DNA from 2 places in the Inquilinus sp. CAU 1745 genome. Region 2 is predicted to be linked to the other one. Evidence: predicted binding sites of a transcription regulator. Region 2 holds the regulator's gene; the other holds the start of a gene.

Region 1 (14,742 bases), 160 kb from region 2:
CGCGGCCTTCCTCCACTGCACCGGCCACGGGAACCCATGTCCGCCTATATCGACACCTATTACAAGCGCACCCTGAAGAACGACGATCCCTATCCGGCGCTGGACAGCGACCAGGCCGCCGATGTCTGCATCGTGGGTGGGGGGCTTGCCGGCCTCACAGCCGCGCTTGATCTCGCCCGAAGCGGCCGGCAGGTGATCGTGCTGGAAGCGCAGCGGGTGGCGTGGGGGGCGTCCGGGCGCAATGGCGGCTTCGTGTCGCCGGGCTATTCGGCGTCGCTCGACCACATAAGGCGGGCCGTTGGACCGGACGATTCCGCGGCGCTGATGCGCCTGTCGATCGAAGGTGTGGGCATCGTCGCGGAGAACATCGCTTCTCTCGGCATCGCCGAAGCCAAGCCGGTCTATGGCAGCCTGAAGACCAGCCGCTACGAGAATACCGCCGGCCTGAAGGCGCGGCAGGAGATGATGGAGCGGGATTTCGGATACAGGCTGGAATTCAGGACGCGCGAGGAGGTCAGGGAGGTGCTGCGCTCCCCGAAATATCATCAGGCGCTCTATGATTCAGCGGCGTTCCACTTCCATCCGCTCAACTACGCCCGCGCGCTGGCGAGAGAGATCGTGCGGCTGGGCGGCCGGATTTTCGAGGATTCGGGCGTGACGGCGATGGAACTCGATGGCCCGACGAAGATCATTCGAACGGCCGGGGGCAGCGTCGCCGCTAAGGATGTCGTTATCGCCTGCGGGGGCTACACCGGACGCCTCCTGCCGAAGCTGGCGCGCAGCCATATCCCGATCGCGACCTATGTGCTGCTGACGGAACCGGCCAAGGACCGCATCGCCGAGGCGATCCGCACCAATGCCGCGATCGGCGATGGAAGGCGCGCGGGCGACTATTACCGGCTGGTCGATGACGGGGAGCGAATCCTCTGGGGCGGCAAGATCACCACTCGGACGGCGGAGCCCCGACGCCTTGCCGAACTGCTGACCCGGACCATGGTGTCCACCTATCCTCAGTTGAAGGGGATCGGGGTGGAGACGGCGTGGTCGGGTCTCATGTCCTATGCCCGCCACCTGATGCCCCAGATCGGGAAGCTCCAGCCAGGGGTCTGGTATTGCATGGGCTTCGGGGGACACGGGATGAACACGACCGCCATCGGCGGGCGGGTCGTCGCGGAGGCGATTGCCGGAAAGGACGACCGCTACCGGCGGTTCGCCCCCTTCGGCCTTGTCTGGAACGGCGGACCGGCCGGCGTCGCCGCCGTCCAGCTTACCTACTGGACGTACCAGATGATGGATTTCCTGAAGGAGCGGCAGGCCGCCTGACGGGCCGCTCCCCGACTTTCCCGGGGAGCGGCCTGTCCTTCAACTCCCTACCGGAGCGGCGGCGCGTACATCAGGCCGCCATCGGTCCACAGCGCGTTCATTCCCCGCTCCAGGCCGAGCGGCGTGTCGACGCCGACATTGCGCTCGAAGATCTCGCCGTAATTGCCCACGGCGAGAAGCACCTGGACCAGCCAGTCCTCGGAAACGCCCAGCGATTCGCCATTGCCGGCGGTCACGCCCAGCATCCGCTGGACATCGGGGTTGGTCGTCGTCGCCGCGATCTCCTCGACATTCTCAGACGTGATGCCTTTCTCCTCGGCCTCGATCAGGCCGTTGACCGTCCACTTGACGATGTCGAAGAACTCATCGTCGCCATGGCGCACGGCCGGGGCCAGCGGCTCCTTGGAGATCACTTCCGGCAGGATGACATAGTCGTCCGGGTTCGGCGCGACGGTCGACCGCATGGAGGCAAGCGCCGAACCATCGGTGGTGTAGACATCGCAGCGGCCGGCGAAGAACGCAGCGTGGGCTTCGTCGACGGCTTCGATGACGACCGGCTCGAACGTCATCTCGTTGGCGCGGAAGAAGTCGGCCAGGTTCAGTTCGGTCGTGGTGCCCATCTGCACGCAGACGGCGGCGCCGTCGAGATCGAGCGCGCTGGTGACGCCCAGCGCCTTGGGAACCAGGAAGCCCTGGCCGTCATAGAAGGTGACCGGCGCGAAGTTCAGCCCCAGCGCAGTATCGCGGGAGATGGTCCAGGTCGTGTTGCGCGACAGGATGTCCACTTCGCCCGACTGCAGGGCGGTGAAACGCTGTTGCGACGTCAGCGGCGAAAATCGAATCGCCTCCGGATCGCCGAGGATGGCGGTGGCGACGGCGCGGCAGACATCCACGTCCAGCCCCGACCAGATGCCCTGGCTGTCGGGGTTGGAGAAGCCGGCGACGCCGGAGCTGACGCCGCATTGGAGATATCCACGTTCGCGGATCGCATCCAGCGTCTCGCCGGCGAAGGCCGGCATGGTCGCGCCGGCGGCGGTGGCGATGACCGCGCCTGCGGTCAGGATCGCTCTATAGGTCACGGGTTTTTCCTTTGTTCGATATCGTTACCGGAACGGCTTCGCATTCCGGCAGGGGGTTTGCAAGTTCAGTGAACATTTTCCGGTCCGTCAGAGGCTGATCTTGCTCGATCACAAGGCTTTCCGGAATGTCAGGTTGATCCGCCTGCGTCCCAGCGCCGGATGGTCGCCGTCCTTCAGCGCGAGAACGCCGTGATAGTGGAGGCGCGAGGAGCCGCCCCAGACGGCCACGTCGCCATGCTGGAGGGGGATCCGGCGCGGCTTGTCGGACCGTTTCGGCCCGCCGAACTGGAAGGTCGCGGGAAGCCCCAGCGAGACGGAGACGATCGGCTGGTCGAAATCGCGCTCGTCCCTGTCCTGATGCAGCGACAGGCGCGCGCCGGGCTCGTAGCAATTCACCAGGCAGGCGTCGGGCGCGAAGGACGGGTAGCCGGCGTCGACCGCCGCTTCCGCCGCCAGCCGCCGGAAGGCCGCCGGCATGGCCGGCCAGGGTCTGCCTGTTTCAGGATCGATCGGGTCATAGCGGTAGCCCTTCCGATCGGTCACCCAGCCGGCCTCCCCGCAATTGGTCATGGCGACCGACATCTCGTACCCGCCGGGCGTGACCATCCGCCGGAAGGGCGCCTGGGCCGTCACCTCGTCCAGCGCTTCCAGAAGCGGCCCTTCCAGCGGCAGGGCGCGGCCCCGTAGCAGCACCGCCCCCGGCGCGAGGTTTTCGCGGTCCGGCGAGGCGAACAGGTCTTCCGTCATCCGATACGGTCGATCAGCGCCACGGCGGCCGCCGGATTGCGCTCCTTGAAGCCGCTGATGACGTAGAGGAAGACGTCGCGCGCGCCCTTGGGCGCTGAATCTTTCGGCGCGACCGTCTCCAGATCGTGGGGCGCGGCGCCGGAAGCCCAACTCCGCGCCCGCTTCGTCCATGCGTCCAGCGCCTTGGCGGTATAGCCCTCCTTCTCGCCTTCGGACGTGCCCATGATCCGTGCGTAGACGAAGGGCGCGGTGATGTCGGGGATCACCGGATGGTCGCTGTCGCCGGCGCAGATCACCGCCACCTCATGCTCCCGCGCCAGCGCGACGAAGTCCGGATGCCGGAAGCTGTCATGCCGCACCTCCACCGCGTGGCGCAGCGCGCGACCCTCGACGCTCTTCGGCAGCAGCTTCAGGAACGCGGCGAAATCGTCCGGATCGAACTTCTTCGTCGCCATGAACTGCCAGTTGATCGGCCCCAGCTTGTCCCTCAGCTCCACGATGCCGCTGGTCAGGAACCGCTCGACCGATTCGCCGGAATCGGCCAGCACGCGGCGATTGGTGGCGAAGCGCGGGCCCTTCAGCGCGAAGACGAAACCGTCGGGCGTCTCGTCATGCCATTTGGCGAAGCTTTCCGGCTTCTGCGATCCGTAATAGGTGCCGTTGATCTCGATCGAGTTCAGCTTGCGGCTGGCATATTCCAGCTCCCGCTTCTGCACCAGCCCTTCGGGATAGAAGGTTCCGCGCCACGGCTCATAGGTCCATCCGCCGATCCCGATGCGGATGGCGGGCTTGCTCTCTTTCGGCATCGCTGGATTCTCCTGGTGTCGGGCGGCAGGCAGGATAGAACAGGCAGCGGGCCGAAACACTCCGTCTCTTGCTCTCTTGGGGAAGTCGTGCTTCCTCACAAGGGCCATGCCCGTCGCCTCCGACCTCGATTCCATCATCTTCTGGCTCGACCTGATCGGAGTCGTCGTCTTTGCGGTGTCGGGCGCGCTCACCGCCTCACGCAAGCAGATGGACGTGGTGAGCTTCGCGCTGATCGCCACCGTGACCGGGATCGGCGGCGGGACGATCCGTGACGTGCTGCTGGACCGTACGCCGGTCTTCTGGATCGCGAACCCGTTCTATCTGGCGATCGGCTGCGGCGCGGCGCTGATCGTCTTCTTCACCGCCCATGTGGTCGAATCGCGATATCGCGTCCTCCTGTGGGCGGATGCGGCTGGGCTCGGCCTCTTCTGCGTCATCGGCGCCGAAACGGCGCTGGCCTCGGGTGCGCCGGTCGGCGTCGCCGTGCTGATGGGGGTGATCACAGCCACCTTCGGCGGCCTTGTCCGCGACGTGCTGTGCGCCGAGGTGCCGCTGATCCTGCGGCGGGAGATCTACGCCACGGCCGCCGCTTTGGGCGCGGCGACCTATTGCCTGTTGGACGCGCTCGGCGTCGGGCGGGACCTGACCGTCATCCTCGCCTTCCTGGCGGGCTTCGGCCTGCGCGCCGTCGGGCTCGCCTTCGGCCTCTCCCTGCCGGCCTATCGCGGCCGGCCCGGCCGGGACTATGGCGACGGGCGGCCGGACTGATTCACGATATCCCCCAGCCGGGGGATACGGCGGTTCAGGGCTGTTCCAGGATTGGTCCGCTGAAGACCACCGGGCCGGTTGGCGCGCCGGTGGGGGAACCGCCCTCCGGCTCCAGGCTGACGGCGAAGACCGCGTCGGCCGCCGCGCCGGGCGGAAGCTGGTCGGGCAGGGCGTGCCGAACGGTCTGGTCGGCGTCCAGGAGGCCGAGCGACAGGGGCGGCCGGTCGCCGGCCGCCGACACCAGCCAGAGTTCGAAGCTGTGGTCGGGTTGCGCCCGGTTCTCGATCGGCCGGATCGCCACCTGCCCGCTTTCCAGATCGACGCTCGCCAGCCAGATGGGCCGGTTATCCGCATCGTTCAGCACGGCGACGTAACGGCCCTGGGGTTCCCCGACCGGCGCTGCCAGCACGTAAACCAGCAGCGCCGCCGCGGCAGCGGTCATCGCAAGCGCGGCCCCCCGCCAGACGGCGAGGCTGTCCCACAGTCGGACAAGCGCGCTTTCCCTCGCCGCCGGGGCCGCGGCCGGCGCGGGCCGGCTTCCGCCGGTCGCCTGGTCGATCCGGGCCCAGAGATGGGCCGGCGGCTCCACCTCCGGCGACATCTCCGCCAGCGGCATGAGCCGCCGGTTCCAGTCGTCGACCAGCGCGCGCAACTCCGCGTCCGAGGTCAGGTCGGCCTCGAAGCGGCGGCGCGTCGAGCGGTCCAGCGTGCCGAGGACATATTCCCCGGCCAGCGACACGCGATCCTGCGGTTCCTCGGTCGTCATCGTTCCAGGCAGCTTCTGATGCGGATCAGCCCTCGGCGGACCCAACTCTTGATCGTGCCGACGGGGCTGTCCAGCCGGCGGGCAAGTTCCTCATGCGTATAACCCTGATAGAAAGCCATTACGATGCAGTCGCGCTGCTGCTCCGGCAACTCCCCCAGGCAATGGAGCAGGGCGCGTAGCTCCGCGCTCGCCTCCGCCTGGTGAAGCGGGTCAGGCGCATCGTCCGCCCAATGCTCGCTTCCCGCCACATCGTCGACCGCCGTCTCGCCCTTCCGGCGCAGCACGTCGAGCGCACGATTGCGCACGATCGTCGCCATCCACGCCAGCGGCGAACCCCGGTCGGGCCGGTAGTCGCCGGCGCGCTGCCATACCTTGACGTAAGCATCCTGAACGACCTCTTCGGCCCAATCGCTCCGTCTCAACATACGGACAGCGATGCCGAAAAGTTTCGCGCTCGTCTGGGAATAGAGCTGAGCGAACGCCTGCCGGTCTCCGGCGGCGGTGGATTGCAGCAATTGCTCCAAGGCGATCATGCCTCTCACGGGAACTCCGCCCCTGTTCAGCGAATGAGCATAGCGGTTGACGGCGGCGGGACAAGGCCGGCGAGGCCGGCAACCGCCTTGGCCGCGCCGAATTTCCGGCGGTCCAGAACCTTCCGGCATGGCGCTTATGCGTCGCAGTCGGGTGATTAGACGTTGACATATCGCAGTGCAGCGGCCACCTCTTACGGCGTATTCAAGCCATACCCAGACGCAACTTATTGCGTCGCTCTTCGGCATGAGCGTCGCGGCTCCCGGTCGCGGCCCCGAACCTTGATCTCCCTCATGGAGACGCGCAGGCCAACGGATCGGCGGATAACCGTCCGACCCGATCGTCTTGACGATTCGCCTGAATGGGTTCCGAAGCGCGTCCCGCTCCGGACAAGAGCATGGCTGGGATCGGCGGCGCGACCGGTTCGCGACGCCGTCAACCTGTTAACAGAGGAAAAGGAGAGGGGAATGACCGATCAACCACTCGCTGGACGGACGATCGCGATCCTGGTGGCCAACGGCTTCGAGGAGACGGAGATGACCGAACCGCAGCGCGCGCTTCTTGGCGCGGGCGCGACGCTCAAGCTGGTCTCGTCCGAACAGGGCCTCGTCAATGGCTGGCATGACAGAAGCTGGGGCCATTACTTCCCGGTCGACGTTGCGATCTCCGAGGCGCTGGCCGCGGATTTCGACGGCCTGCTGATCCCCGGCGGCCAGCGCGGCATCGAGAAGCTGGCCCAGAGCGCCCACGTCAAGCGCTTCCTGAAGGGTTTCGTTGACGGCAACAAGCCGGTTGCCGCCGTCGGCCACGCGCCGGCGCTCCTGATCGCCGCGGAGCGGGCGCAGGGCCGCACCGTCGCCGCCAATGAGGAAATCCGGGACCTTCTGTCCCAGGCCGGCGCCACGCTGGCCGGCGAGGAGGAGACCGTCACCATCGATCGCTCGATGATCACCGCGACCAGCGCGGCCGATATGAGGGCCTTCAAGGACGACGTCCTGAAGCTGTTCACCGACGCGATGGACATCCAGGCCGCCGCCTGACCGGATCGGCCGCCGGGCCTTCGGGTCCGGGAAAAGGACAAAAGGCGCGAGCCCATCTGGGCCGCGCCTTTTTCTTTGCGCCGAACCCGGCGTCAGCGCCAGACCGGTTCGCCCAGATTGACCCGTTCCTCATTGGTGAAGGCGCCCGTCGCTCCGCCGACCCCCGCGCCGATCAGGGCGCCGGGAATGGCGCCGACACCGCCGAAGATGGCGCCGACAGCCGCGCCCGTCCCGGCGCCGATGCCCGCGCCGCTGACGGTGCGGTCGCCCGTGGAGGTGCCGCATGCGCCGAGTGCGAGCGCGGCCCCGGCGATCAGGAGAATGCCCGTCTTGTTCCGCATGGCTGCCGTCCTTCTCGGAAGTGTTTCCATGGCATCCTAAACAGGCACGGCCACGCAACGGTTCCGGAAGCGGACCGAGCGGGATGCGGCGCAAGAAAAAGGGACGCCCGAAGGCGTCCCTCTCCCTTGGCGATGGAGCTTCCGGTCAGAAGTCCATGTCGCCCATGTCGGGCATGCCGCCGCCATGGCTGTGGCCGGCCTTCTTTTCCGGCTTTTCGGCGATCATGGCTTCGGTGGTGATGAGCAGCCCGGCGACGGAGGCTGCGTTCTGCAGGCAGGCGCGGACGACCTTGGTCGGGTCGATGACGCCTTCCTTGACCAGATCGCCATACTCGCCGGTCTGGGCGTTGTAGCCGAAGTTGGTGTCGGCCTGCTCGAGCAGCTTGCCGACCACGATCGAGGCGTCGACGCCGGCATTGCTGGCGATCTGCCGGGCCGGGGTCTGCAGCGCCCGGCGGACGATCTCCACCCCGACCTTCTGGTCGGGATTGGCCGGATCGACCTTGGCCAGCGCCTTGATGGCGTAGAGCAGGGCCGAGCCGCCGCCGGCGACGATGCCTTCCTCGACCGCCGCCCGGGTGGCGTGCATGGCGTCGTCGACCATGTCCTTCTTTTCCTTGACCTCGACCTCGGTCGCGCCGCCGACCCGGATCACCGCCACGCCGCCGGCCAGCTTGGCCAGACGCTCCTGCAGCTTCTCCCGGTCATAGTCCGACGAGGTCTCCTCGATCTGCGCCTTGATCTGGCCGATCCGCCCCTCGATGTCGGCCTTGGCCCCGGCGCCGTCGACGATCGTCGTCTCTTCCTTGGTGATCTGCACCTTCTTGGCCGTGCCCAGCATGTCGAGCGTCACCGTCTCCAGCTTGATCCCGAGATCCTCGGAGATCACCTGGCCGCCGGTCAGGATCGCCATGTCCTCGAGCATCGCCTTGCGCCGGTCGCCAAAGCCCGGCGCCTTGACCGCCGCCACCTTCAGACCGCCGCGCAGCTTGTTGACCACCAGGGTCGCCAGCGCCTCGCCCTCGACATCCTCGGCCACGATCAGGAGCGGCCGGGAGGACTGCACCACGGCCTCGAGCACCGGCAGCATCGCCTGCAGGTTCGACAGCTTCTTCTCATGGTAGAGGATGTACGGGTTCTCCAGCTCCGCGACCATCTTCTCCGCATTGGTCACGAAATAGGGCGAGAGGTAGCCGCGGTCGAACTGCATGCCCTCGACGACCTCGAGCTCGGTCTCCAGGCTCTTGGCCTCCTCGACCGTGATCACGCCCTCATTGCCGACCTTCTCCATCGCCTGGGCGATCATGTCGCCGATGGTCTTGTCGCCATTGGCCGAGATCGTGCCGACCTGGGCGATCTCGTTGTTGGTCTCGACCTTGCGGCTGCGCCCCTTGAGGTCCGCCACCACCGCCTCGACCGCCAGGTCGATGCCGCGCTTCAGGTCCATCGGGTTCATGCCCGCGGCCACCGACTTCACGCCCTCGCGGACGATCGCCTGGGCCAGCACCGTCGCCGTCGTCGTGCCGTCGCCGGCCAGGTCGTTGGTCTTCGAGGCGACCTCGCGGACCATCTGCGCGCCCATGTTCTCGAACTTGTCGGAAAGCTCGATCTCCTTGGCCACCGAGACGCCGTCCTTGGTGATCCGCGGCGCGCCGAACGACTTGTCCAGCACCACCATCCTGCCCTTCGGACCCAGCGTCACCTTCACCGCGTCCGCCAGCACGTCAATGCCCCGCAGCATCCGCGAGCGGGCATCAGACGAAAACTTAACTTCCTTGGCTGCCATGTTCATTCACCTTGATGAGAAAGGGAGGGAAACCGACCGGGCGAGATTCAGGCGGCCTTGGCGGCGCGGCTGCCGTCCAGAACGCCGAGGATGTCGCTCTCCTTCATGATCAGGAGGTCCTCGCCGTCGATCTTCACTTCCGTGCCGGACCATTTGCCGAACAGGATGTGGTCGCCGGCCTTGACGTCCAGCGCCTGGAGTGCGCCCTTGTCGTCGCGAACGCCCGCGCCGACGGCGATCACTTCGCCTTCCTGGGGCTTTTCCTTGGCGGTGTCCGGAATGATGATGCCGCCGGTCGTCTTTTCGCTCTGTTCGACCCGGCGGACGAGCACGCGGTCATGCAACGGACGAAAAGCCATGATCTTTCACTCCCTCGATTGATCGGTCGCCGGTGAAGCGCCGATTGACATGCTGATGACGTTCCCCCGAAGCGGCGGGAAGCGCTGCTTTTAGCACTCCTGCCGATCGAGTGCCAACGGATTTGGGAAGCCATTTTTGGGCCGTCAAGAGGCGGAGAACCGAAAAGCCGCGACGGGCCCTATCGGGACGCCTTCAATCGGTCAGCCGGCGGGCGACCTCTTCCCATCGTTCGGCATAGGAACGCCAGATTTTCGCCGCCACCACCGCGACCTGGCGCCTGACCGGTCCGCGCGACAAATGTTCCATGATCGATCCCCGGACCTCCGCCTCGGGCCAGCCGGTCCAGTTCCCGGCGATCGACAGCGTGTTCGAATAGAAGACCGGCGCGACTTCCTCCTTCAGGATCGTCAGCGCCTCGGCCCGGCCGATCCCCGCCTGACGGATGGTCCTGGCGATGGCGTCGTAAGCCGCCGGCTGAAGCTCGGTATCGATGAACAGCTCCGACAGCGCCACCCATACCGGCAGCCGCCGCTCGATCCACACTTCCTTGCTGGTTTCGCCGCTCATCCCGATGACCCTGACATAGGGCGGAATGTCCAACAATCTGACGGCGAAACGAACCAAAATCTGATCGCCCTATTGCCCTTGGCATGACCGTTGATCGAAATCGAGAGAGCAAAGCGTCGACATCCTCAACGGTCTATCTGCAACTGGCGCTGGGGATGACGGCGTTCGGGTCGGCGACGCCGGTCAGCAAGATCGTCACCGCCGCCGTGCCGGTGTTCGTGGCCTCCGCCCTGCGGGTGACGATCGGCGCGCTCGTGCTGGCGCCGTTCGCCCTGCGCAACTGGCGGCAGGTGAAGGGATTCGGTCGGCGGGAATGGCTTCTGGTCGCGTTCATCTCCCTCTTCGGGATGTTCGGCTTCTCCGCCCTCATGCTCTACGGCATGAGCATGATCTCCGGTGTCGTCGGCGCGATCGTCATGAGCACCACGCCGGCCGTCACCGCCGCCGCCTCCATGCTCTTCATGGGCGATCGGCCGACCTGGCGGAAGCTGACGGCGGTCACGCTCGCGGTCGGCGGCGTCCTCATCCTCCATCTCGGTCGCCAGGGATCGGGCGGCGGGTCCGGCGGCGGGGGGAATGGCGGCCTGCTCCTCGGGTCGGGCCTCGTCTTCGGCGCGGTCTGCTGCGAGACGGCCTATACCCTGCTGGGCAAGAAGATGTCCGAAAGCGTCGATCCCGTCCTGGTGGCCTTCCTGGCGGCCGTCATCTCCATCCCGGTCTTCCTGCCCTTCGCCCTGTGGCAGTGGGGAAGCTTCGCCGTCGCGGAGACAAGCGGCCGCGTCTGGGCGGCGCTCCTGTGGTACGGGGCGGGGACGCTCGCGCTCGGGACATGGCTCTGGTACTCCGGCCTCGCCAAGGCGGAGGGAGCAGTCGCCGCTGGATTCATGGGGCTGATGCCGGTCTCCGCGCTCGTCCTTTCCTACCTGCTGCTCGATGAGCCGTTCCGCTGGCTGCACCTGCTGGGATTCGGGACGGTGTTCGTCGGCGTGCTGCTGATGTCGTGGGAGCATGCGCGCATGAGTCGGCGGGCTTGGCAATCTGGCAGCACTTAACGTCTTGCGCTGCTAATCAATTGATATTGATGGTTTTTCTTGCGGAAGCGGGAAATTCAAGTGACACTTCAATGAACAAAAAGGAACGGCGCGACAGGCCGGTGAGGCGGTCAACAGCAGGAAGGGAGACCTCAAGACTCATGAGCAACCTGTCCTTGCAGCTTCGCGGCTACCGGCTGACGACAGCGGAGATCCTCTATCACCTGCCCGATCATCCGGGCCTGCTCCAGAGCTTTATCTGGCAGCATCTGGACATCGCCCCCTCCTTCCCGGAATTGCGGCGCTTCCTGGATTTCTGGGCGCGCGAGATCGAGGGTCGGCTTCATTCGGTGAAGGTCGCCCATGCCGGGCTGGTGACGCCGGGCGAACTCCGCCATTTCGACGGTGAGATGAGGCTGCATTAGATCGTTCTTGGCCGATCGGGGCTTTGCCGGGTGCGTTCCCGCGCCTATGTGAAGGGTGCCAATCTCATCAATCCCCGAACGAAGGACGATCCTGCCCGTGAGATATCTGCACACCATGGTCCGGGTGACGGACATCGACGCATCCCTGCGCTTCTACAACCTGCTGGGCCTGAACGAGGTCAAGCGGATGGAGAACGAGAAGGGGCGGTTCACGCTCGTCTTCCTGGCCGCGCCGGGGAACGAGGATGCGAAGGTCGAGCTGACCTACAATTGGGATCCGGAGGAATATTCCGGCGGCCGGAACTTCGGCCATCTGGCCTATGAGGTCGAGGACATCTACGCCCTTTGCCAGAAGCTCCAGGACAATGGCGTCACCATCAACCGCCCGCCCCGCGACGGGCACATGGCGTTCGTCCGGTCGCCCGACGACATCTCCGTCGAACTGCTGCAGAAGGGCGAATCCCTGCCGCCGAAGGAGCCGTGGGCGTCGATGCCCAACACCGGCGAATGGTGACCCTCTCCGCTTGACCGGCGGCCGCCCCTCTCTTGCCTGGAGGGGGGCGCTTGCGGCATGGTGCGGCCGCTTTCCGCACCGACTCCAATTCCGAGGACAGAAATGAGCGACGCCACCTACGACGTGATCGTCATCGGCAGTGGCCCCGGCGGCTATGTCTGCGCCATCCGCTGCGCACAGCTCGGCCTGAAGACGGCCTGCGTCGAGGGGCGCGAGACGTTGGGCGGCACCTGCCTCAATGTCGGCTGCATCCCGTCCAAGGCGATGCTTTATGCTTCCGAGAAGTATGAGGAGGCGCGCGATCATCTGGGCGCGTTCGGCGTCAAGGTCGGCAAGGTCGATCTGGATCTGAAGGCGCTGATGGCCCACAAGGACGGCGTCGTGAAGGCGAACACCGGCGGCGTGGAGTTCCTGTTCAAGAAGAACAAGATCGACTGGCTGAAGGGCTGGGCGAAGTTCACCGCCAAGGACATGGTCGAGGTCGCCGGCAAGAGCTACAAGGCCAAGAACATCATCATCGCCAGCGGCTCCGACGTCGCGCCGCTGAAGGGCGTGGAGGTCGACGAGGATCGCATCGTCAGCTCGACCGGCGCCCTCGCCCTGCCGGGCGTTCCCAAGCATCTGGTGGTCATCGGCGGCGGCTATATCGGGCTGGAGATGGGGTCGGTCTGGCGTCGGCTGGGCGCGGAGGTGACGGTGGTGGAGTTCCTCGACCGCATCCTGCCCGGCATGGACGGCGAAATCTCCAAACAGATGCAGCGCACGCTGGGCAAGTCCGGCATGAAGTTCAAGCTGGCGACCAAGGTCACCGGGGCCAAGGCTTCGAAGAAGGGCGTCAGCCTGACGCTGGAGCCGGCCAGGGGCGGGGATTCGGAGACGCTGGAAGCGGACTACGTGCTTCTGGCGATAGGCCGCAAGCCGCGTACCGAAGGGCTGGGGCTTGAGGCGATCGGCGTCGAGCTGGACGAGCGCGGGCGCATCAAGACCGATGGCCACTTCGCCACCAATGTGGACGGCGTCTACGCCATTGGCGACGTGATCGTCGGGCCGATGCTGGCGCACAAGGCCGAGGAGGAGGGCGTCGCCCTGGCGGAAAGCCTTGCCGGCCAGAAGGGTCATGTGAATTACGAGGCCATCCCCGGCGTGGTCTATACTTGGCCGGAAGCGGCCTCCGTCGGCAAGACGGAGGAGCAGTTGAAGGAGGAAGGCCGGGAGTACAAGTCCGGCAAGTTCCCCTTCACCGCCAACGGCCGCGCCCGTGCGATGAACGCGACCGATGGTTTCGTCAAGGTGCTGGCCGACAAGAAGACGGACCGCGTTCTGGGCATCCACATCATGGGCGCGGAGGCCGGGACGATGATCGCCGAATGCGCCATGGCGATGGAGTTCGGCGCGTCGGCGGAAGATATCGCCCGGACCTGCCACGCCCATCCGACGCTGAACGAGGCGGTGAAGGAGGCGGCGCTGGCCGTCGACGGCAGGCCGCTGCATATCTGACCGATCCCCCGAGCGGGATTACTATCTGATGATCCCTCCGCGGGATCAGGGGCGGCCCGCATGACCGAAACGATGTCCCGGCGCAAGCGGCTGGCCTTCCTGGTCCTCGGCTGGGGGCTGGTCGTTTTGGGCGTCGCCGGCATCTTCCTGCCGTTTCTCCAGGGCCTCCTCTTCCTGCTGATCGGGCTGATCCTGCTGGCCCGCGTCCAGCCCTGGGCGCGGGCGCTGGTGGTCAGGACGCGCCGCCGCTACCCGGCGGTCAACCGCGCCCATTCCTTCGCCGAACGGAAGGCCGACGCGCTGGTCGCGTGGTTTCGTGGGCGGCGTATCAGGTAGCGGGCTGCTTCCGCGCCCGCGGATGGGCGTCGGCATAGATATCCAGCAGCCGCGAATCGTCCACTTCGGTGTAGCGCTGGGTGGTGGAGAGCGAGCTGTGGCCCAGCAGCTCCTGGATCGCCCGCAGATCCCCGCCATCATGCAGGATGTGGGTCGCGAAGCTGTGGCGCAGCGCGTGCGGCGTCGCGGTGGCCGGCAGGCCCAGCGCAGACCGCAGGACCCGCATCTGCCGTTCGGCGACGCCTGGGTTGAGCCTGCCGCCCCGCACGCCGACGAAGAGCGGCGCATTGCTGGTAGCCGGGTGAGGGCAGGCGGCGCGATAGGCTTCGATTGTCGCGATCACCTCCGGCAGAAGGGGAACCTGGCGTTGCTTTCGGCCCTTGCCGATGACCGTCAGCGCGCCCTTTTCCGGCAGGTCGCCCATATCGAGCGCCAGGGCCTCTCCCAGTCGCAGGCCGCTGCCATAGAGCAGCGCGAAGAGGGCGCTGTCGCGGAGACCGACCCAGCCTTCCGCCGGCATCGCGGCGGCCACGTCCAGCACCTTCAGCGCGTCCCCGGCCGCCAGCGGCTTGGGCAGGCTGCGCGGCAGCTTCGGATTGCTCAAGGACGCAAGTGCGGGATTGTGCAGGGTTCCCGCCCGGTCGAGATGGGCGAAGAAGCTGCGCACGCCCGACAGGTTCCGCGCGCGGCTGACGGCCCCCGCCCCGCGCCCCGCCCGTCGGGCGAGATAGGAGCGGAAGTCGCCGAGCGTGAAATCGCCCAGATCATTGAGGCCGGGCGGGCGGCCCAGATGATCCCGGGCGAAGGTGAGGAAGGCGACAAGG
Region 2 (14,742 bases):
CAGGAGGGGGCGGCGTTCGACCATCTCAGTAATGCACCCGGCGTTCGATATATTTGAACTGGACGATGGTGAGCGCGATCACGATCGCCATCAGGATCACCGACTGCGCCGCCGACCCGCCCAGATCGAGACCGATGAAGCCGTCGCTGTAGACCTTGTAGACCAGGATGTTGGTCGCGCCGGGCGATCCGGGGCCGCCGCTGGTCACGGCATGGATGATGCCGAACGTCTCGAAGAAGGCGTAGACCACGTTGACGACCATGAGGAAGAAGGTCGTCGGCGACAGGAGCGGGAAGACGATGGTCCAGAACCGCTTGACCGGCCCCGCCCCGTCGATCGCCGCGGCCTCCACCAGGCTGCGCGGGATCGACTGGAGGCCCGCCAGGAAGAAGATGAAATTGTAGCTGACCTGCTTCCACGCCGCGGCGATCACCACCAGCGTCATCGCCTGGCCGCCGTTCAGGCTGTGGTTCCAGTTATAGCCGAGAGTCGCCAGCATGTAGGAGACGATGCCGACCGAAGGGGCGAACATGAACAGCCAGAGCACGCCGGCCACCGCCGGGGCGACGGCATAGGGCCAGATCAGCAGGGTCTTGTAGGCCGTGGCGCCGCGGATCGCCCGGTTGGCGGCGACCGCGAACAAGAGCGCGACCGACATGCTGAGAAGGGTGACGGCGGTGCTGAAGACGACCGTCACCTGCAGCGAGGCGTAATAGTGCGGGTCGGTAAACAGCCGTTCGAAATTGGCCAGCCCGACGAAGGCGGTGCGCAGGCCGAATGGGTCCTGGCGCAGGGTCGACTGCCACAATGCCTGGCTTGCCGGCCAGATGAAGAAGACGAGCGTGATCAGGATCTGCGGCGTCACCAGCAGATAGGGCAGCACCCGGTTGTTGAAGGTCACGCGCTTGTGCATGGACATCCGCCTGAACGGCCGGAAAGGAGAACGGGGACCGCGACTATCACGGTCCCCGCTGCCGGATCAGGGATTAGCTGTGGGCTTCCTCGAACTGGCGCAGCAACTCGTTGCCGCGTTCGACGATGGCGTCGAGCGCCGCCTGCGGCTCCTTGTCGCCGGCCCAGACCGCCTCCAGCTCCTCATTGATGATCTCGCGGATCTGGACGTAGTTGCCGAAGCGGAGGCCCTTGGAATTCTCCGTCGGCGGGTTGAGGGTCAACTGCCGGATGGAGGTATCGAAGCCCGGCCGCTCCTCATAGAGCCCGCGCTCCTGGGCCAGTTCGTAGGCCGCCGTGGTGATCGGCAGATAGCCGGTCCGGGCGTGGGAATCGGCCTGGACCTCCGGCGATGACAGATAGTTGAAGAACTCCGCCACGCCGGCATAGTCCTCCTCGTCCCGGCCCTGGAGCACCCAGAGGGTGCCGCCGCCGATGATGGAATTCTGGGGCGCGCCCTCGACGTCCGGCCAATAGGGCAGCATGCCGATGCCGAAGTCGAAGCCGGCGTTAGCCGCGATGCCGGCATAAGCTGCCGACGAACTAAACGACAGGCCACATTCACCGGAGAAGAACAAGCCCTCCGCGCTGCCCTGGCGACCGCCATATTTGAACAGCCCCTCGTCCATCCAATCCTTCAGCGCGCTGATATGCATCACTTGGAGGTCGGAATTGAGCAGCAGTTCCGTCCCCAGACCGCCGAAGCCGTTCCCCAGCGTGCCGATCGGCACATTATGCCAGGCGGAGAGATTCTCAAGCTGGACCCACTCCTGCCAGGCAGTGGTGAAACCGCAGGAGGTAGCTCCGCTCTCGACCAGGGCGGCCGCCGCCTCCGCGAATTCCGGCCAGGTTTCCGGCGGGCTCTCGGGGTCCAGCCCCGCCGCCTCGAACGCGTCCTTGTTGTAGTACATGACCGGCGTCGAGCTGTTGAAGGGCAGCGACAGCATCTCGCCCTCCGACGTCGTGTAGTAGCCCGCGACGGCCGGCAGGTAGGCGCTCGGGTCGAACGGCGTGCCGGTATCCTGCATAAGCTGGTAGACCGGATAGACCGCGCCTTCGGCCGCCATCATGGTCGCGGTGCCGACCTCGAACACCTGGACGATGTGCGGCTGTTCGCCCGACCGGAAGGCGGCGATCGCGGCGGTCATCGTCTCCGGGTAGGAGCCCTTGTAGGTCGGGACGACGACATATTCGTCCTGGCTCTCGTTGAAGCCCTGGGCCAGATCGTCGACCCATTCGCCCAGCGCACCGCCCATGGCGTGCCACCACTGGATCTCCGTTTGCGCGGAAGCGGGGCCGGCGGCCAGAAGCGCGATCGCCGATGCAGCGAGCGTGAAGCGGATAGTCATCTCGGAAACCTCCCGTTGAATGTCCGTTGAACGCCGGCATTTGTTACGCCGCCGGTTGCGGTCCGATGTAACGAAGATGAAGTTTTTGTGACAACCCGGATGTTGCCTTTCGAACATTCGCTTGACCAGACCTAATCATCGACACGCTGTACCTTTCACATCCGAAACGAAATCGGCGTGTCGGAACAACGCCTTGAACCGGTCCATCGGGAAGGCCGGGCCGGGGTCGATCTTGCGGCCGGGCGCGATGTCGTCATGGCCGACGACATCCTCCAGCGTCGGGTAGCGGCGGCGAAGGATGGTCAGAACCCGCTCCAGCGCGTCGAGCTGGGCCGGCGGATAGGCCTGCCACGGGCGGCGCGGCCCGCCATGCCTGTGCGCCGCGCGTACGATCCCGGCCGCCGGGACCAGCCGGCCATAGGCGTCGGCGAACCCGTCATCCTCCCGCGCCGTCAGTGGTCCCAGATTGACCAGCTCGATCCCGATCGAATGGCGGTTCAGCCCGGAAAGACCGGCCCAGCGCGACTGCCCGGCATGATGGGCGACGCGGTCGAACGGGACGAGCTGCCACAGCGCGCCGTCCCGCCCGATCACCAGATGCGCCGACGGCTTCCCCGGCCCGTCCGGATTCGTCAGCCACGCAACGGCTCCTTCCGCCGAAGCGCCGGCGGTGTAGTGGACAACCACGAACCGCGGCCCAACTAGCGCCCCCGACCGATTCGGCGACGGCCGATATCGCGCTTCCGGCAACAGATGATCCGACATTACTTTCTGCCTCCGTCGTTATCGGAGGGACGATAGCAGAGCCGTTATAAGAAATAAATCCTATACCTGGATGCTTCGGGTTCCTATGGATTCCCGATCAGGTCGGGGATGACCAACAAAAACAACGTCATTCCGGCCCCCGAGCCGGAATCCATGGGATGCCGCCCTTCCGCACCGTCGCCTACTGCCCTCGCGTCAACCTCACCGCCTTCTGCCAGCCTTCGAACAGCCGCTCCCGGAGGGCCGGGTCCATGCGTGGTTCGAACAGGCGGTCGCGCTTCCAGGCGGCGGAGACGGCGCCCAGATCGGGGTAGACGCCTTCATGGAGACCGGCCAGGAAGGCCGCGCCCAAGGCCGTCGTCTCCGTCACCCGGGGCCGTTCGACCGGGATGTCCAGCATGTCGGCCAGGAACTGGCAGACCCAGTCATTGACCACCATCCCGCCATCGACGCGCAGCGCCGCCGGCCGGCCGCCGCTGTCGGCGATCATCGCGTCCATCAGGTCGCGGGTCTGGTAGGCCACGCTTTCCAGCGCCGCCCGGGCGATATGGGCCGGCCCGGCGTCGAAGGTGAGGCCCAGGATCGCGGCGCGGGCGTCGGAGTCCCAATGCGGCGCGCCCAGGCCGGTGAAGGCCGGGACCATGTAGACGCCGTGGCTGTCCGGCACCTCCACCGCCATGCTGGCGGTGCGGGCCGCGCTGTCGATGATCCCCAGCCGGTCGCGCAGCCATTTGACCGCCGCGCCGGCGACGAAGATCGACCCCTCGATCGCGTAGGTCGGCTTCCCCGCCAGCCGGATCGCGACCGTCGTCAGCATCCGGTGTTTCGACAGGATGGGTTTGTCGCCGATATTCATCAGCGCGAAGCAGCCCGTGCCGTAGGTCGACTTGACCATGCCCGGCTCCAGGCAGGCCTGGCCGAACATCGCGGCCTGCTGGTCGCCGGCCATGCCGGTGATGGGGATCTCCGCCCCCAGATGCTCCCGCCCGGCGACGCCGAAGGCGGCGGAACTGTCCATCACCTCCGGCAGCAGGGCGCGCGGAATGTCAAACAGGCGCAGCAACTCGTCGTCCCAATCCTGGGCGGTGATGTCGAACAGCAGCGTGCATGAGGCGTTGGTGGCGTCGGTCGCGTGGACCCGGCCGCCGGTCAGCCGGTAGAGAAGGAAGGTGTCGACCGTGCCGAACGCCAGCTCGCCCTTTTCCGCCCGTCGCCGCAGGGCCCGATCGCTGTCGAGGATCCAGGCCAGCTTCGTGGCGCAGAAATAGGGGCTGATCAGCAGGCCCGTCTTCTCCTGCACCATCGGCTGATGGCCCGCCTCCACCAGTTCGCGGCAGCGGGCGGCGGTCCGCTGGTCCTGCCAGACAATGGCGTTGTAGACCGGCTTCCCCGTCGCCCGGTCCCACAGAATAGTTGTCTCCCGCTGGTTGGTGATGCCGATGGCGGCGATCGCGGCGGCGTCCAGCTCCGCCCGGTCCAGCGCCTGCCGGCAGACGGCGAGCGTATCGGCCCAGATATCCTCCGGATCGTGCTCCACCCAGCCATCGGCGGGATAATGCTGGGGCAGTTCCTTCTGGCCGGTGGCGACCGGCAGGCCGGCATGATCGAAGATGATCGCCCTGGTGGAGGTGGTTCCCTGATCGATAGCGAGGACGTGGGACTTTCCGGCCAAGGGCGTATCTCCTGCTGAAGGGCGATTGTCGAGGAGACTAGAGACGGCCTCCGCGCCCGGTCAACCGCGCTGGACATCGCGCCGGGCGGCCTGTATCCGGGTCGGGACCATGCGCATGCCCCTTCGTCTCCGGCCCCGACGTTCCGCGCCGAAACGGCGGGTGGAAACGCGCGCGCTCTCGGTCGAGGGGCTGGAAGCTCCGCTGGAACTGCGGATTAACCCGAGGGCGACGCGGCTCAGCCTCAAGATCGATCCCGCCCATGGCGGGGCGAGGGTCGTCGTCCCGCCAGGCGTCGCCGAAAAACATGTCCGCGACTTCGTCCTGCGCCATATGGGCTGGCTGGCCCCGCGCCTCACCGCCATCCCCGTTCGCCGGCCGTTCGAGGATGGCGCGGCCGTTCCGTTCAGGGGGCAGCCCCACCTCATCCGGCACGAACCGGGGCGGCGGATCGCCGTCCGGCCGGAGGATGGCGCGCTCTGCGTCGGTGGAGAGGCGGCCCATTTGCCCCGGCGGGTGACGGATTTCCTGAAGCGGGAGGCGAAAAGGGAACTGACCGCCCGCTCCCACGCCATGGCGGCGCGGCTGCCCGTCACCATCCGCGCGGTGACGGTGCGCGACACCCGGTCTCGCTGGGGAAGCTGCTCAGCCGATGGCAGGCTCAGCTATTGCTGGCGCCTGATCATGGCGCCGGACTGGGTGATCGACTATGTCGTCGCCCATGAGGTCGCCCACCGGATCGAGATGAATCACGGCCCCCGCTTTTGGGCGCTGGTGGAAAGCCTTGATCCCAACGTCGCCGCCGCCCGCGCATGGCTGAAGGAAGAAGGCGGCCGGCTGCACCTTTACGGCTGACCGGCGGGCCTTACGTCATGTCCCGCAGCGGCGCGATGCGGAAGGGCATGATGTCGATCTTCCGCCAGACATCGCCGGTCACGTAGGGGTCGTTCCTCAGCCAGTCGTCCAGGGCGGCGCGGTCCGGGAAGTCGACGATCACCGCCGACCCAACCATCTTTCCGTCATCGTCGAGGATCGCCCCGCCCTCGACCATCCGGCCTTCCGCGGCCAGCTTCCGCGCGCCGGCGAGATGCGCCTCCCGCACCTTGAGCCGGCGGTCCAGAGCGTCGGGATCCTCGCCATCTCGGGCGATCACCAGGAACTGCATGACTTGCTTCTCCCTTCGTCACGGAACATGCCGGGCGCGGTCGCCAGCCCGAAGGGTGCGTGCTATCACCCCGGGACATCAACCAATCTACAGGGGAGCACGAGCGGGCATGGACGTCAAAGGGCTGGCCGCCATCGTCACGGGCGGCGGATCGGGCATGGGGGCGGCGGTCGCCCGCGCTCTCGCCGGCGCGGGCGCGAAAATCGCGCTGATCGACCGCAATGCGGAGGCGGCGGAGGCCGTCGCGACAGAGATCGGCGGCCTCGCCCTCGCCGGCGACGTCTCCGATGAGGCGAGCATAAGGGAGGCGCTGGCGGCGGCGCGGGAGGCTCATGGCGTCGCCCGTATCGCGGTGAATTGCGCCGGGATCGCCGATGCCGGACGCGTGGTGGGACGGGAGGGGCCGCATCCGCTCGACCTGTTCCGCCGGGTGATCGACGTCAACCTGATCGGCAGCTTCAATGTCGGACGGCTGGCCGCCGCCGCGATGGCGGAGGTTGAACCGCTGCCGACCGGAGAGCGTGGGCTGATCGTCAACACCGCTTCGGTCGCCGCCTATGAGGGACAGATCGGCCAGGCAGCCTACAGCGCGTCGAAGGGCGGCATCGTCGCCATGACCCTGCCGATGGCCCGCGAACTGGCCCGATTCGGCATCCGCGTGATGACGGTGGCCCCCGGCCTCATCGGCACGCCGATGCTGCTGTCCATGTCCGACGAGGTCCAGGAGAGCCTGGTCGCCACCACTCTCTTCCCCAAGCGGCTGGGCCAGCCCGAGGAATATGCGCGGCTGGTGCTGCACATCGCGGAGAACGAACTGCTGAATGGGGAGACGATCCGTCTGGACGGCGCGGTGCGGCTGGCGCCGAAATAGCAGCCGGCGGGGACCGCATCTGGTCCTTCGCCGTCGCTGAAGCGGTCAGGGCCTATGGATTCCGGCTCGGGGGCCGGAATGACCAACAGGAGTAAGTTGACCCAGCCGGTAGAGGACGTGCCGGCGCAGCCGGTGGCCTTCCGGCAGGGCGGGGTGATCGAAATCGTCCGTCTCGTCGCGGCTCATGCCCAGCCTTTCCATGACCCGACGGGAGCGGAGGTTGCCGGCGGCCGTGAAGGAGACGATCTCCTCCAGGCCCAGCGTCCCGAAGCCGAAGGAGAGCGCGGCCTGCGCCGCCTCCGTCGCGTAGCCCCGGCCCCAGCAATGGCGCGCCAGCCGCCAGCCGACTTCCACGCAGGGCGTGAAGGGCAGCGTGCGCCGTGGCACGGACAGTCCGACAAAGCCGGCGAACGGAACCGCCCCCGGCGCTTCCACCGCCCACAGCCCAAAACCGCGTTCGGCGAAATGCGCCTGGATGCCGGCGGCCAGCGTGTCGCTCTCCACCCTGTCGAGCGTCGCCGGGAAGTGCTCCATCACTTCCGGATCGGCATTGAGGGCGGCGAACGGCTCCAGATCTTCCGCCCGCCAGGCGCGGAGGCGGAGGCGCTTCGTCTCCAGTTCGGGCGTCGTGATCGTCATGTCTTGCCGTTTCCATATGTCCGACCGGGGAACCCGAAGGCGTCCGCGCCTTTTAACGCGGTCGGAGGCAAAGCTGAACATGGGAGAGGTAGCTATGATCCGGACAGACACGCTCGCCGCCATTTCCCTTCCGCTGAACCGCAGGCGCTTCCTTGGCGGCCTGGCCGCCGCCGCGGCCGTTTCGGCGATAAGGTTCCCCACGCCGGCGCTGGCGCAGAACGCCGGGGCGATCGCCCAGCCGCCGCTGCCCTATGACGAGGCGGCGCTGGAGCCCGTGATCTCCGGTCGCACCGTCGGCCTTCATTACGGCAAGCACCATGCCGGCTACTATGAGACGCTGAACGGCCTGATTGAGGGCACCGAGATGGCCGACATGTCCCTGGAGGAGATCATCCAGGCGACGGCGGACGATCAGGAAAGCCGTAAGATCTTCAACAATGCCGGCCAGGCCTGGAACCACGAGATCTATTGGGAGCAGATGACGCCGGAAGGGCCGACGGAGCCTGGAGGGGCGCTGGCCGAGCGGATCGGCGCCGCTTTCGGCGGCATGGATGCGTTCAAGGAGGAATTCACCACAGCCGCCGGCGACATCTTCGGCAGCGGCTGGCAATGGCTGATCCAGGATGGCGACGGCGTCGCGCTGATGAGCACGCCGGGCGGCGATAATCCGCTGGCGCACGGCCAGACGGCGCTATTGGGCATCGATGTGTGGGAGCACGCCTACTATCTGGACTATGAGAACCGGCGCAAGGAGCATGTCGCCGCCGTTCTGGACAACATCGTCGATTGGGAGATCGTCGCCGGCCGCATGACCGGCTGACGCCCTCTCAGTCCGCGACCTTGTTCATGAAGGCGGCCAGCGCGATGTCCTTCTCCGTCAGCCCATCGGCATCGTGGGTCGTCAGCACCACGTCGACGCGGTTGTAGACATTGTGCCATTCCGGGTGGTGATCCATCTTCTCCGCCATCAGGGCGACGCGGGTCATGAAGCCCCATGCCTCGGAGAAATTCTTGAAGGTGAAGCGTCGGTGGATGGCGTCCCGCCCCTCGATCGGCGACCAGCCCTTCAGGTCGGCCAGCGCTCGGGTGCGGGCGGCGGGATCAAGCTTCTGGGCCATGGCGGCGTCCTCCTGCTAGATAGGGGCGACGAACGTGAAAAGCCGACGGACCCGCCCCATCATGCAACGCCCGATCACGCCGCCGACCCTGGAAGATATGATCGACATGGCGGACGTCGCGCTGGAATCGATCCCGCCGGAACTGGCGGGCATGGTGAAGGGCGTCGCCATCCGGGTCGAGGATTTTCCCAACGAGGAAACCTGCCGGGATATGGAGCTGGAGAGCCCGTTCGACCTTCTGGGCCTCTATGTCGGCACGCCGTTCGGGGAGCAGAGCGTCTCCGCCAGCCGCACCCACAACGACCTGATCTTCCTCTATCGCCGGCCGATCCTGGACTATTGGTGCGACACGGGCGAAGACCTCGCCCATGTCGTGACCCACGTCCTGATCCACGAGATCGGCCACCATTTCGGCTTCTCCGACGACGATATGGAGGCTTTGGAGGCGCAGGTCACGGAGTGAGGGTTCTTGCGTTTCCCACCTCCTCATGGTGAGCCTGTCAAACCATGTGGGCACACACCTTTCGACAGGCTCAAGGTGAGGGGAGGCTGTACCGAACCCTCCCCTCAGGCCGTCGTGTCGACCTTCGGAGGTTCGCCCTTGGCGACGCCGACCATGGCAGGGCGCAGCAGGCGGCCGTTGAGGACGTAGCCCGCCGCCATCACCTGGACGATCGTGCCCGGCGGACGGCCGGTATTCTCCACCTCGAACATCGCCTGGTGGAAGTTGGGGTCGAACTTCTCCTCCAACGGGTCGATCCGAGTGACGCCATGCTTCCCGAACGCGTCCAGAAGCTCGCGCTCCGTCGCCTCGACGCCCTCCACAAGGGCCGTCATCGCCGGGTTGCCCTGCTTCGCATCGTCGGGGACGGCCTCCATCGCGCGGCGCAGATTGTCGGCGACGTTCAGGATGTCGCGCGCGAACTTCGTTACCGCGTATTTGGCGGTATCCTCCTTCTCCCGCTCCGCGCGGCGGCGGGTGTTTTCCGCATCCGCGAGCGCGCGCAGCATCTGGTCCTTCAGCTTGGCGTTCTCCTCGCGCAGGACCTCCACGGGATCGAGCGCCATCGCCTCCTCGGCCGCGCCCTCCTCCGGCGGCAGGACCTCCTCGGTCTCGACCGCGTCGGCTTCGGTCTTGTGGGTGCTGGTATCGGTCATGCTGCTCTGTGCTCGTCTTTCTTGTTCCATAGAAGACGGCCGACCATCTTGGCGGTGTAGTCGACCATCGGGATGATGCGGGCGTAGTTGAGGCGCGTCGGGCCGATGACCCCGATCGCGCCGACGATCTGCTCCCGCCCGTCCTTGTAGGGCGCGATGATGACGGAGCAGCCGGCATGGCTGAACAGGCTGTTCTCCGCCCCGATGAATATCTGCACGCCCTCCGCCGTGTTGGCGGCGTCGAGCAGGCGGAGCATCGCCTCCTTCGTCTCCAGCGCGTCGAAAAGACTCCGGATGCGCTCCAGATCCTCGACCGCCGTGACATCGGAGAGAAGCCGCGACTGGCCCTTGACGATCAGCGTACCGCCGGAGCGCTGGTCCCCGGCATAGGTGGCGAGGCCAGCCTCAACCACCTTCGCCGCCAGCTCGTCGAGCTGGTTCTTCTGCCGCTCCATCTCGCTGGAGACCTCGGCCCGCGCCTCGCCCACCGTTCGCCCGATGACACGGGCGTTGAGATAATTCGATGCGGCGACCAGGGTCGAGGCCGGCAGGCCGGGCGGCACCTCGACAACCCGGTTCTCGACCAGCCCGTCCTCCGTCACCATGACCACCAGCGCGCGGCCGGGCGCCAGATTGACGAACTCCATATGCTTCAGCGGCCGGTCGGTCTTCGGCGCCAGCACCAGCCCGGCGCAACTCGACAGGCCGGAGAGGACGGTCGTCGCCTCGTCCAGCACCTGCGGCAGGGTGCGGTCGACGGCGGCGCACTGAGCCTCGATATTGTTCCGGTCGGTCTCGCCCAGGTCCCCGATCTCCAGCAGCCCGTGGACGAACAGGCGGAGGCCGAGATCGGTCGGCAGCCGTCCGGCGGAGGTGTGCGGCGCGTAAAGCAGCCCGGCTTCCTCAAGATCGGCCATCACGTTGCGGATGGTCGCCGGCGACAGATCCATGCCCAGCCGCCGCGAAATCGTGCGCGAGCCGATGGGTTCGCCGGTTTCGCAATAGGCGTCGACGATATGGCGGAAGATCTCGCGCGACCGTTCGTTCAGTTCGGCGATCATCTCCCCGGGGGGGTGGTGCAGTCCGGTCAATGGTCCCATGGCTTGGCGCCTCGCTATGTGGGGCCGAAATCGGCGGCGTCAACGGCACCGGTTCCCATCTCCCGTGCGAGGTGGACGACACCGCCTTCAGAGGATAGCTTGCGCGCCATTCCGGGAGCAAAGGAAAGCACCATCCGATGACCGCCGCGCCGTCCGCGACCGCAAGCCGATCCCACCGCCCGTCGGGCCGCGCCGCCGATGCGCTGCGCGCCATCCGGCTGGAGGTTGACGTCAACAAATACGCCGAAGGCTCCTGCCTCGCCAAATTCGGCGACACCCATGTGCTGTGCACCGCCAGCGTCGAGGATCGCGTGCCGGGCTGGCTGAAGGGCAGCGGCAAGGGATGGGTGACGGCGGAATACGGCATGCTGCCCCGCGCCACCGACAAGAGGACCGACCGGGAAGCCGCGCGCGGCAAGCAGTCCGGCCGGACACAGGAGATCCAGCGCCTGATCGGCCGGTCCCTACGCGCCGTGACCAACCTGAAGGCGCTGGGCGAAATCCAGATCAAGGTCGATTGCGACGTGATCCAGGCCGATGGCGGCACCCGCACGGCCGCGATCACCGGCGGCTACGTCGCTCTGCACATGGCCATCCGCCACCTGATGGCGATCAAGGCCGTAAGGATCAACCCGCTCACCGACCATGTCGCCGCCATCTCCTGCGGCCTCTATAAGGGCCAGGCGGTCCTGGATCTGGACTATGCGGAGGATTCCACCGCCGACGCCGACGCCAATTTCGTGCTGACTGGCAAGGGCGGAATCGTCGAGATCCAGGGCACGGCGGAAACCGACCCGTTCAGCGAGGAGCAGTTCCTGGCCCTGATGGCGCTGGCCAAGCAGGGCATCGCCGAACTGGTGGAGGCCCAGAAAGCCGCGCTGGGGTGAAGCCTCATCCCTTCAGCACCTGAATCAGGCTGGACGTGTCCCAGCGGTTGCCGCCATGGGCCTGGACGGCGGCGTAGAACTGGTCGACCAGCGCCGTCACCGGCACACGCGCGCCGTTGCGGCGGGCTTCGTCGAAGACGATCGAGAGATCCTTGCGCATCCAGTCGACGGCGAAGCCGAAATCGAACTCGCCCTTCAGCATGGTCCGGCCTCGATTCTCCATCTGCCAGCTCTGCGCCGCGCCCTTGGAGATGACATCGAGCACCAGATCGCCGTCGAGCCCCGCCTTCTGGGCGAAGTTCATGCCTTCCGACAGGCCCTGCACCAGCCCGGCGATGCAGATCTGGTTGACCATCTTGGTAAGCTGCCCGGCCCCGGCCGGGCCCATCAGCGTCGTGGCCTTCGCGAAACAGTCGATAACCGGCTTCGCGTGGTCGAAATCCTTCTTCTCGCCGCCGACCATCACCGTCAATTGGCCGTTGACCGCGCCCGCCTGACCGCCGGAGACGGGCCCGTCGAGAAAGGCGAAACCCTTCTCCCGCGCCGCCGTGTCCAGCTCCCGCGCCAGCCCGGCCGACGCGGTTGTGTGGTCGACGAACAGCGCGCCCTTTTCCATGCCGGCGAACGCGCCCGCATCGCCATAGACCACGCCGCGGACATCGTCATCATTGCCGACGCAGGCGAAGACGATCTCCGCCCCCTTTGCGGCTTCGGCCGGCGTGGCGGCCGACCCGCCCTTGTTCTCCTTCGTCCAGGCCTGGGCCTTGGCGACGGTGCGGTTATAGACCGTCACCTCGTGCCCGGCCTTCACCAGATGCCCCGCCATCGGCGCACCCATCACCCCCATGCCCAGGAATGCCACTTTCATCGATCTTCTCCCCATTCTTCCGTGATATCCGGTCCGGCGCGATGATCGGCGCGCGGTTCCAGCATGGCAAGCCCGCGGCCGCCGAACTTGGAGATTTTCACAAGCAAGCTTATCTAAGCGCCATGCACGATACGGCCCCCACCACCCCCCGCCGCTTCGATGGCGACACGCTCGTCATCGCCAGCCACAACAAGGGCAAGATCCGGGAGATATCCCAACTCCTCGGCCCCTATGTCGGCGCCTTCCCGTCGGCCGGAGAGTTCGGGCTGGATGATCCGGAAGAGACGGGGACGACCTTCATCGCCAATGCCGAGTTGAAGGCCCGCTATGTCGCGGAGCGCACCAGCCGGCCGGCGCTGGCCGACGATAGCGGCCTTGCCGTGCCGGCGCTGGACGGCGCGCCCGGCATCTATTCCGCCCGCTGGGCGGAATTGCCGGACGGCAGGCGGGATTTCGACTACGGGATGCGGCGGCTGAACGAGGCGCTGGGCGACCGCGACCCCGCCGCCTATTTCGTCTGCGCCCTGGCGCTGGCCTGGCCCGACGGGCATTGCGAGACGGTTGAAGGCCGCGCCCACGGGCGGCTGGTCTGGCCGCCGCGCGGCGACAGGGGCTTCGGCTACGATCCGATGTTCATGCCGGAAGGTCACGAGCTGACCTATGGAGAGATCGACCCTGCGGTCAAGCATGCCGGCAGCCACCGCGCCGACGCCTTCCGGCAACTCGTGGCGCGTTGTTTCGCGGGATGAGCGACCCCGGCTTCGCGATCTACGTCCATTGGCCGTTCTGCCGGGCGAAATGCCCCTATTGCGACTTCAACTCCCATGTCCGGGAAACGGTCGATCAGGAGAAGTGGCGGGCGGCGCTTGTGCGCGAACTGGATCATTTCCATTCCGAAACATCCGGCCGCACGGTCACCTCGATCTTCTTCGGCGGCGGCACGCCGTCGCTGATGCCGCCTGAGACCGTCGCCGCGTTCGTGGACCATGTCTCTGCGCGCTGGCGGACGGCCGAGGGGCTGGAGATCACGCTGGAAGCCAATCCCACCTCCGTCGAGGCCGACAAGTTCGCCGGCTTCCGCACGGCCGGGGTCAACCGGGTGTCTCTGGGCGTCCAGGCGCTGGACGATACCGATCTGCGCTTCCTGGGACGGGAGCACAGCGCGGCGGAAGCGCTGGCGGCCGTGGCCGTCGCCGCCCGGCATTTCGATCGTTTCTCTTTCGATATGATCTACGCCCGGCCCGGCATGACCGTGCCAGCTTGGGAGACGGAACTGCGTCGGGCGCTCGACCATGCGGTCGGGCACCTGTCGCTCTACCAATTGACCATCGAGGAAGGGACGAAGTTTCACACCCTCTACGGAAGGGGCGCATTCACCCTGCCGGACGAGGAGACGCAGGCGGCGCTCTACGAGGCGACGCAGGCGGTACTGGAGGATGCGGGGCTGCCTGCCTATGAGATATCCAACCATGCCAGGCCGGGCGAGGAATCCCGGCACAATCTGACCTACTGGCGCTATGGCGACTATGTCGGCGTCGGCCCTGGCGCGCATGGTCGGCTGACGCTTAACGGCCGGAAGTTCGGGACCCGCACCCATCGCGCGCCGGAGATCTGGCTGGAGCGGGTGGAGCGCGACGGCCACGCCGAACATCCGCGCGAGTCCATTCCCGACGAGTTGCGGGACGCCGAGCGGCTGATGATGGGGCTGCGCCTGACCGAGGGCGTCGCCCTGGACCGGCCAGCCGCCGAGTTGGTCGATCCGGCGGGCCTGGAGCGGATGGTCGGGGGCGGCTTCGTCACCGTCGAGGGCGACAGGCTTCGCGCCACCCCCGCCGGCCGGCAGCGGCTGAACGGGGTCCTGGCGGCGCTGGTGAGATGATCAGGGTGCGATGATCAGAAGGCTGGGCCGGCGAAGCTCTGCGCGCCCGGCTCCAGCACCACCGGCCCCGACGGCGTGACCTCCAGAATGGCGAGGCCGCGCTGGGCCAGATTGTCCGGACCGAAACGGAAGATGCCGTCGATGCCGACATAGCCGGCCGGGTCCTGAAGCGTCGCGGTGTCGAATTTCGGCTGGCCGCGCGGCGCGCTCCGAGTCAGTTCCGCTGCCAGCGCCACCGCGTCATAGGCCAGCGTTGCCAGCCGTTCCGGCGGTTCGCCGAACGCCGCCTGATAGCGCTGCTCGAAACCCGCGCGGAGGTCGG

The links. The regulator HrcA, encoded in region 2, represses chaperone genes, less so after heat shock. The targets are predictions, from matches to a motif close to GTTAGCACTCNCCNNNGGNGAGTGCTAAC.
Region 1: a site for HrcA is predicted at 9,637-9,665, ahead of groES (co-chaperone GroES). Genes of this name have one in related genera too.

Annotation. Positions count from the first base shown of each region.
Region 1 covers NZ_JBDOQU010000003.1:196,188-210,929, forward strand. Annotated here, with positions in the region: gene AAFN89_RS05520 (FAD-binding oxidoreductase) at 37-1,323, shown strand; gene AAFN89_RS05525 (amino acid ABC transporter substrate-binding protein) at 1,371-2,342, opposite strand; gene alkB (DNA oxidative demethylase AlkB) at 2,511-3,149, opposite strand; gene AAFN89_RS05535 (DUF72 domain-containing protein) at 3,146-3,955, opposite strand; gene AAFN89_RS05540 (trimeric intracellular cation channel family protein) at 4,062-4,724, shown strand; gene AAFN89_RS05545 (anti-sigma factor) at 4,759-5,490, opposite strand; gene AAFN89_RS05550 (sigma-70 family RNA polymerase sigma factor) at 5,487-6,023, opposite strand; gene AAFN89_RS05555 (DJ-1/PfpI family protein) at 6,489-7,061, shown strand; gene AAFN89_RS05560 (YMGG-like glycine zipper-containing protein) at 7,154-7,402, opposite strand; gene groL (chaperonin GroEL) at 7,548-9,188, opposite strand; gene groES (co-chaperone GroES) at 9,236-9,547, opposite strand; gene AAFN89_RS05575 (hypothetical protein) at 9,741-10,172, opposite strand; gene AAFN89_RS05580 (DMT family transporter) at 10,199-11,167, shown strand; gene AAFN89_RS05585 (hypothetical protein) at 11,184-11,309, opposite strand; gene AAFN89_RS05590 (usg protein) at 11,308-11,571, shown strand; gene AAFN89_RS05595 (VOC family protein) at 11,669-12,085, shown strand; gene lpdA (dihydrolipoyl dehydrogenase) at 12,188-13,582, shown strand; gene AAFN89_RS05605 (PGPGW domain-containing protein) at 13,643-13,918, shown strand; gene AAFN89_RS05610 (tyrosine recombinase XerC) at 13,911-14,742, opposite strand, start outside.
Region 2 covers NZ_JBDOQU010000003.1:35,098-49,839, reverse strand. Annotated here, with positions in the region: gene ugpE (sn-glycerol-3-phosphate ABC transporter permease UgpE) at 1-24, opposite strand, end outside; gene ugpA (sn-glycerol-3-phosphate ABC transporter permease UgpA) at 26-913, opposite strand; gene ugpB (sn-glycerol-3-phosphate ABC transporter substrate-binding protein UgpB) at 987-2,300, opposite strand; gene AAFN89_RS04750 (N-acetylmuramoyl-L-alanine amidase) at 2,436-2,987, opposite strand; gene glpK (glycerol kinase GlpK) at 3,247-4,737, opposite strand; gene AAFN89_RS04740 (SprT family zinc-dependent metalloprotease) at 4,853-5,590, shown strand; gene AAFN89_RS04735 (YciI family protein) at 5,601-5,900, opposite strand; gene AAFN89_RS04730 (SDR family NAD(P)-dependent oxidoreductase) at 6,010-6,771, shown strand; gene AAFN89_RS04725 (GNAT family N-acetyltransferase) at 6,817-7,410, opposite strand; gene AAFN89_RS04720 (superoxide dismutase) at 7,505-8,230, shown strand; gene AAFN89_RS04715 (4a-hydroxytetrahydrobiopterin dehydratase) at 8,238-8,528, opposite strand; gene AAFN89_RS04710 (metallopeptidase family protein) at 8,590-8,991, shown strand; gene grpE (nucleotide exchange factor GrpE) at 9,096-9,686, opposite strand; gene hrcA (heat-inducible transcriptional repressor HrcA) at 9,683-10,747, opposite strand; gene rph (ribonuclease PH) at 10,924-11,673, shown strand; gene AAFN89_RS04690 (NAD(P)-dependent oxidoreductase) at 11,678-12,541, opposite strand; gene rdgB (RdgB/HAM1 family non-canonical purine NTP pyrophosphatase) at 12,664-13,290, shown strand; gene hemW (radical SAM family heme chaperone HemW) at 13,287-14,420, shown strand; gene AAFN89_RS04675 (penicillin-binding protein activator) at 14,435-14,742, opposite strand, start outside.